Regions from separate parts of the Sphaerimonospora mesophila genome, predicted to be linked through region 2. Evidence: riboswitches for the same ligand, from Rfam matches in the RefSeq annotation. Region 2 holds a riboswitch; the other holds the start of a gene.
The links. Region 2 has a riboswitch for cobalamin ahead of AP234_RS14665 (ribonucleoside-diphosphate reductase subunit alpha). Riboswitches for the same ligand answer to the same signal wherever they lie in the genome.
Positions count from the first base shown of each region.

Region 1: it holds a riboswitch for cobalamin, as region 2 does, so the genes downstream of both, AP234_RS39650 ((2Fe-2S)-binding protein) here and AP234_RS14665 (ribonucleoside-diphosphate reductase subunit alpha) in region 2, are expected to answer to the same signal.

Region 1 covers NZ_BCBX01000042.1:150,378-153,533, forward strand. Annotated here, with positions in the region: gene AP234_RS37380 (cellulase family glycosylhydrolase) at 1-1,229, opposite strand, end outside; gene AP234_RS39645 (DUF7676 family protein) at 1,378-1,776, opposite strand; partial or broken gene AP234_RS39650 ((2Fe-2S)-binding protein) at 1,773-1,898, opposite strand; cobalamin riboswitch at 1,872-2,046, opposite strand; gene AP234_RS24260 (CbtB domain-containing protein) at 2,254-2,442, shown strand; gene AP234_RS24265 (CbtA family protein) at 2,451-3,156, shown strand, end outside.
Region 2 covers NZ_BCBX01000035.1:132,693-135,848, reverse strand. Annotated here, with positions in the region: gene AP234_RS14665 (ribonucleoside-diphosphate reductase subunit alpha) at 1-1,337, opposite strand, end outside; cobalamin riboswitch at 1,467-1,673, opposite strand; cobalamin riboswitch at 1,874-2,126, shown strand; gene metE (5-methyltetrahydropteroyltriglutamate--homocysteine S-methyltransferase) at 2,260-3,156, shown strand, end outside.

The DNA of each region.
Region 1 (3,156 bases), on a different contig from region 2:
GCGTTGCTCGCGCCCCACTCGGTGACGAACAGCGGCAGGCCCGCCCTGATCGCCGTGTCGCCCTTGGCCCGCAGGTAGGCGCCGTGCGTGCACGAGTAGAAGTGCAGCGTGTACATCAGGTTGGTGCCGGAGACGGGACTGGTCGCCGCGGTGTCGACGTCCTGCGACCAGGTCGGGGTGCCCAGCACGATGATGTTGTCCGGATCGACCGCGCGGATCGCGGACACGACCGCCTCGTGGTACGGCTTCAGCACGCCGGTCCAGCTGAGCTGCAGCGGCTCGTTCCAGTCCTCCCAGATGACGTTGGGCAGGTGACCGTAGCGCCTGGCCAGGTCGGCGAAGAACGCCACGGCCTGCGCCTGCTCCTTGTGGGCCTCATGCGCGTGGAAGTCCACGATCACGTACACCCCGGCGGCGACGGCGTTGTTGATGATCGTCTCGACCTGTGCGCGCGCCTTGTTCGGGTCGCTCAGATAGGCGCCGGCCGGCTCCACGCCCATCGCGGCCCTGATCACCTGAAGGTTCCAGTTGTCCCGCATCCACTTCAGCGCGGACAGGTTCTCGGCGTAGGGGGCGGTCTCCCAGTTGAGCCACATGCTGCTCACGCCGCGCAGCTGGACCCTCGCGTTGTTCTTGTCGCACATCGTGGTGCCGCAGACGTGCAGTTGGCCGTGCCGTTCGACGGGGGTGCCGCCCGGCGCGCTCGGCGAAGGCGAGGGCGTGGGGGTGGGGGTGGGCGTCGGAGTCGGGGTGGGGGTCGGGGTGGGAGTGGGCGTCGGGGTGGGGCTCGGGGAGGTGACGCCGCCGGTGCAGGTCACGCCGTTCAGGGCGAAGCTCGCCGGCACCGGGTTGGAGCCGTTCCAGCTTCCGTTGAACCCGAAGCTCGTGCTGCCTCCGCTGGGGATGCCGCCGTTGTAGGAGGCGTCGGTCACCGTGACCTGGGAGCCGGACTGGGTGTAGGTGCCGTTCCACAGCTGGGTGATGGTCTGTCCCGAGGAGAACGACCAGGTCAGCTTCCAGCCGCTGATCGGGTCGCCGAGGTTCTTGACGATCACATTCGCGCCGAAGCCGCCTGGCCACTGGTTGGTGACCGTGTAGTCGACCTGGCATCCGGCCGCGGCCGCCGACGCGACGGGCGTACCGGCCACACCGACGCCGGCCGTCAACACCGCTGCGAGGGCGGCGGCCGACAGCCTCAACCGCCGGTGGAAAGAGCTGACTTGTCGCACGGATGTTTTCCCATTCTGCGAGAGTGTCGTTCTCGAGGGCGACGAAAACACGCCCTCGTGGACCACCGGTTGAGTACTCGGCGTCGGCGCGACATGGCGTGTCGACGCTGACGATTCGGGGACGCCGATGTCCACGGACGGTGATCTGCTACCGCCGCGAGCCAATCCCGGCAGGGAGGGGTGAGTCAACGAGGTGCGGTTTCCGCTGTTCGCACCTCGCGCCGCGGCATCCCCGTCGAACAGGCGCTTCGGAAAGCGGGCGAAAGGCCGGCCGGCAGAACGGCGGTGAACGTTTCACTCCTCCTGTCCACCGGCCGGGCCACGCGACAGCCGAGGGCAGGCCCATCCGCCGGCTGCGGGCCGGAGTGCTTCTGAGGGACCTGATCGCCGGGTCCTCAGAAGCATGGATGATCACACCGAACCAGATGTGCTCCCAATGCCTCTCGAAGATGTCCTTCACCGGGGACAGCAGGGTCTGCGCGTCGGTGGGCAGCTCCCACACGTGCCGGGTGCCGGTGCCCTGTTCCTCGACGAGGGTGTGGCTCATGAGGCTCCTTGAGATTCTCGTACGGCACGCGCCCACTGCTCGTGGCGCGCTTGAGGGGTGATCAGGGCGCGGTCGCCGCACTTCCCGGCTCCGGGCAGGCGGTAGTGCAGGCAGCAGGTGCGTGGTCGAGGCGGAGTGGAGCGGCTCTTCCCACCCTTCCGGGCAGTGGTCTGCGTCGAGCTTCGCTCGCCGATCGCAGTGGCGGGACCGCGCCGGATTCACACCGGCTTCCTCGTTCCGCTGTCGCTTACGTCCCGCATCATCTCGTATGCGTACTTTCCCCAGGAGGTACCGGGCTCATTGACGCGAACGGGAGGACGGGATACGTTTCGATGGATTTCACGATCGTCCGAGGGAAATCCGGTGAGATGCCGGTGCGGACGCGCCACTGTATCCGGGACGCAGATCCCGGGAGCCAGGTCGCTTGGCGGTCGTGACCTCACGATATGGGACGCGTCACCCTGAGGAGGCTCTTAGATGAGCGGGCTGTCCACCCCCTCGATCATTCCCCTACCCCGGCTCCGCCCCTGGCTTCTGGCCGTACCCGTGCTGCTGCTCGTGGCCTACCTGGTCCTGATGGACAACGGCGCGGTCTCCCAGACGGGCGCCTTCCTGCACGAACTGATGCACGACGGGCGGCACCTGCTCGGCGTGCCGTGCCACTAGGGGACGGCGTGGTACGCACCCTGCTGGTCAGGGGCCTGCTTCTGGGGCTCCTGGCCGGATTGATCGCGGGCGGTTTCGCCTTCGCCTTCGGGGAACCCCGCGTGGACGCGGCGATCGCCCTCGAAGAGGCGGCGGCCGCACAGGCCGAGGCGTCCGAGCCCGTCGCCGAGGCCGGGCACAGCCACGGCGAGGAGGCCGAGGTCAGCAGGCCCGCGCAGAAGGCCGGGCTCTTCCTGGCCACCGGGCTCTACGGACTGGCCGTGGGCGGCGTCTTCGCGCTCGTCTTCGCCGGTCTGCGCGGCCGGGTCGGGCCACGGTCCGACGGACGGCTGGCGCTGGCCGCGGCCGGGACGGCGTTCACCGCGATGATCCTCGTTCCTTTCGTGAAATATCCGGCCAACCCGCCCGCTGTGGGCGATCCCGCTACGATCAACAGCCGCACCCTGCTCTACGTGGTGATGATCGTCATCGGGCTCGCGGCGACGGCGGCCGCGGTGACGACGGCCCGCCGTGTCCTCTCCGATCCGTGGCTCCGCTGGATCGCGACGGCGGCCGCCTTCCTCGTCCCGGTGGTCGCCGCGTGGTGGCTGCTGCCCACGGTCAGCGAGGTGCCCGACGGCTTCCCCGCCACGCTGCTGTGGGAGTTCAGGCTCACCTCGCTCGGCACGCAGCTCGTCTTCTGGACGGCCTTCGGCGTGCTGTTCGGCTGGATCA
Region 2 (3,156 bases):
AGGTTCGACAGGTGGACCACGTTTCCCGGCTCCGCGGCCTGGTTGCAGAACCGGTTCGAGGTGTCCTTGAAGGTCATCCAGCCGTTTCCGGTCTGCGCGAGCGTACGCATCATCTTGGCGTACAGGTCGCGGGCCCTGACCTGGCGGACGTGGCGGCCGGCTGCCTCGGCCGCGCGGTAGGCGGTCTCGAACGCCTCACCCCACAGGTCGGGCAGCTCTGGGACCTCGTCGGGGTCGAACAGCGACCACAGGTCGTCGCTTTCGACCCGGCGCATGAACTCGTCGGGGATCCAGTTGGCCAGGTTGAGGTTGTGCGTGCGCCGGGCGTCCTCGCCGGTGTTGTCGCGCAGTTCGAGGAACTCCTCGACGTCGGGGTGCCACGGCTCCAGGTAGACGCAGGCCGCACCCTTGCGCCGTCCGCCCTGGTTGACGGCGGCCACCGAAGCGTCGAGCGTGCGCAGCCACGGCACGATGCCGTTGGAGTGGCCGTTGGTGCCGCGGATCAGCGCGCCGCGCGACCGAACGCGTGACCAGGAGATGCCGATGCCGCCCGCGAACTTCGACAGGTGCGCCACCTGGGCGTAGCGCTCGTAGATGGAGCCCAGCTCGTCGCGCGGGGAGTCGACCAGATAGCACGACGACATCTGGGTGTGCCGGGTGCCGGAGTTGAACAGGGTCGGCGAGCTGGGCAGATAGGCCAGCGACGACATCAGGCGGTAGAGGTCGATCGCCTCGCCGGGCGTCCGCGCCAGGCCGCACGCCACCCGCAGCAGCCAATATTGCGGGGTCTCCACCGCCAGCCGGGTGAACGGGTGCCGCAGCAGGTAGCGGTCGTAAACGGTGCGCAGCCCGAAATACTCGAACCGCAGGTCGCCGCGTGGATCGACCGCGTCATCCAGCTCGCGGGCGTGTGCGGCCACGAACTCGGCGGTCGCGTCGCCGATCAGCCCCTCGGCGTGGCCGAGACGGACGGCCTGGCTGAATGACGCGATGCCCTGACCACCCACCTCCTCGCCGATGTAGGCGGCCAGCAGCCGCGCGGCCAGCCGCGAATACTGCGGCTCCTCGCCGATCATCTCGGCCGCCGTCTGGATCGACAGCCGGTCGAGTTCCGCGGTGGTCGCCCCGTCGTACAGACCGCTGATGGTCTTGGTCGCCACGCGCAGCGGGTCGACGTCGGCGAGATCATCCGCCCAGCGCTCGACCGCACGCACGATCCTGGTCACGTCGACGGGTTCCGACAGGCCGTCGCGCTTGCGTACGCGCATCTGGGTCTGCCGCGGCACGGGCTCGTCCACCGTTGCCGATTGAGTCGGCGGGTCCCCGGTGACCGTCATGGTCCTCTCCTCGCGAACTCGGTCCACATGACCGAGGTGCGCGCAGGAGACGCCCGGCGGAGACGCACAGCGGTCGCCGCCGGAGCCGTCGGTCGTCCCGCGCGACCTCGGAGCAGCCGCGCACGCATGGTCGTACGCGGCGCGCCGGCAGGTCTTCGGACTCGTGGGCGCGCTCGTAGCTCCTACTGACCGTCGCTTCCCAGACCGTGATGGCTCAGTGCGTATGACGGCGGTCGTTCCCACTCACCGCTGCGGGGCAGTCCCGGACTTCCACCGGGTTCCCTCTTGCCCCGGCCACTCTGGCTGAGCGGCCGGACCAGCGCAGGGACACCATATATGGGGTGGCGGCTCGATGTCACACCCAACATGTTGCGTCCTAATGAAACGGTGTCGATCCCGAACGCACCACGGCGCTCCCCCGGGCGTGCCACGGTGATCTGTCGCGGCGAGCGGACCGCCGGTACGGACCATCCGGCCACGGGGCTCATGCCCGCCCCTACCGGACGGGTCCGGGTGAGCGGCGGTGATCCTCGGGTTTACTCTGGTGGCGCAGTCGGTTCGCCTCCGCCCGCCAGGCGGGAGCGTCGTAAGAGGGAACCCGGTGCGGTCGCGCTCACCTCGGAGTGGGCAGGCCAATTCCGGGACTGCCCCGCAGCGGTGAGTGGGAACGACCGCCGTCAACGCACTGGGCCAGCACGGTCAGGGAAGCGACGGCCAGTAGATGTCCGGGCTCGGTGAGCCCGTGGCGTGCCCGCGAGTCCGAAGACCTGCCACTGCCCGCGTGCGACCGCGCGCGGTGATGTCGATGGCCTCGTGGGCGGGCCGGCGGCTTCGCGAGCGGTATGCGCGCGTTCGCCGGTGGGCGTTCCTTCACGTCTTCGGGGCCGGTCGGCGTCGTCCGTGACTCGCGAAGGAGAGTTTCATGGCTCACAGTTCCGCCGCCCCCACTCCGCTGGCGACCGTGTACGGCTACCCGCGCCAGGGGCGGGACCGCGAACTCAAGAAGGCGATCGAGGGCTACTGGGCGGGGCGTGTCGGCGCCGACGAGCTGCGCGCGACCGCCGCCGACCTGCGTCGTACGGCCTGGCGCGATCTCGCCGACGCCGGCATCGGCGAGGTGCCCTGCGGTGACTTCTCGCTGTACGACCATGTGCTGGACACCACGGTCATGGTGGGCGCGATTCCCGAACGGCACCGTGCCGCGTTCGAGGCAGACCCGCTCGACGGCTACTTCGCCATGGCCCGCGGCACCGGGGAGGTCACTCCGCTGGAGATGACCAAGTGGTTCGACACCAACTATCACTATCTGGTGCCCGAGCTCGGGCCGGACACCGTCTTCGCCGCCGATCCCGCCAAGCCCGTCGGGGAGTTCCGGGAGGCGCTCACCCTCGGGTACGACGCGCGGCCGGTCCTGGTGGGCCCGGTCACCTACCTCCTGCTCGCCAAGCCGGCCCCCGGCGTCGAGCCGGGCTTCGATCCCGTCACGCTGCTCGACCGGCTGCTGCCGGTCTACGCCGACGTGCTCGCGCGGCTGCGGGCCGCCGGGGCCGAGTGGGTGCAGCTCGACGAGCCCGCCCTGGTCCAGGACCAGCCCCAGGCCGTCCTCGACGCGGTCGCCCGCGCCTACCGGGAGCTCGGCGCGCTGACCCACCGGCCGAAGCTCCTCGTGGCGAGCTACTTCGACCGGCTCGGCGCGGCCCTTCCCGTGCTGGCCGCCGCCCCCGTCGACGGCCTCGCGCTCGACTTCACCGGCCCGGCCGCGGCCAACCTCGACGGGCTGGCGCGGGTCGGCGGTCTGCCCGGCAGACGCCTGGTCGCG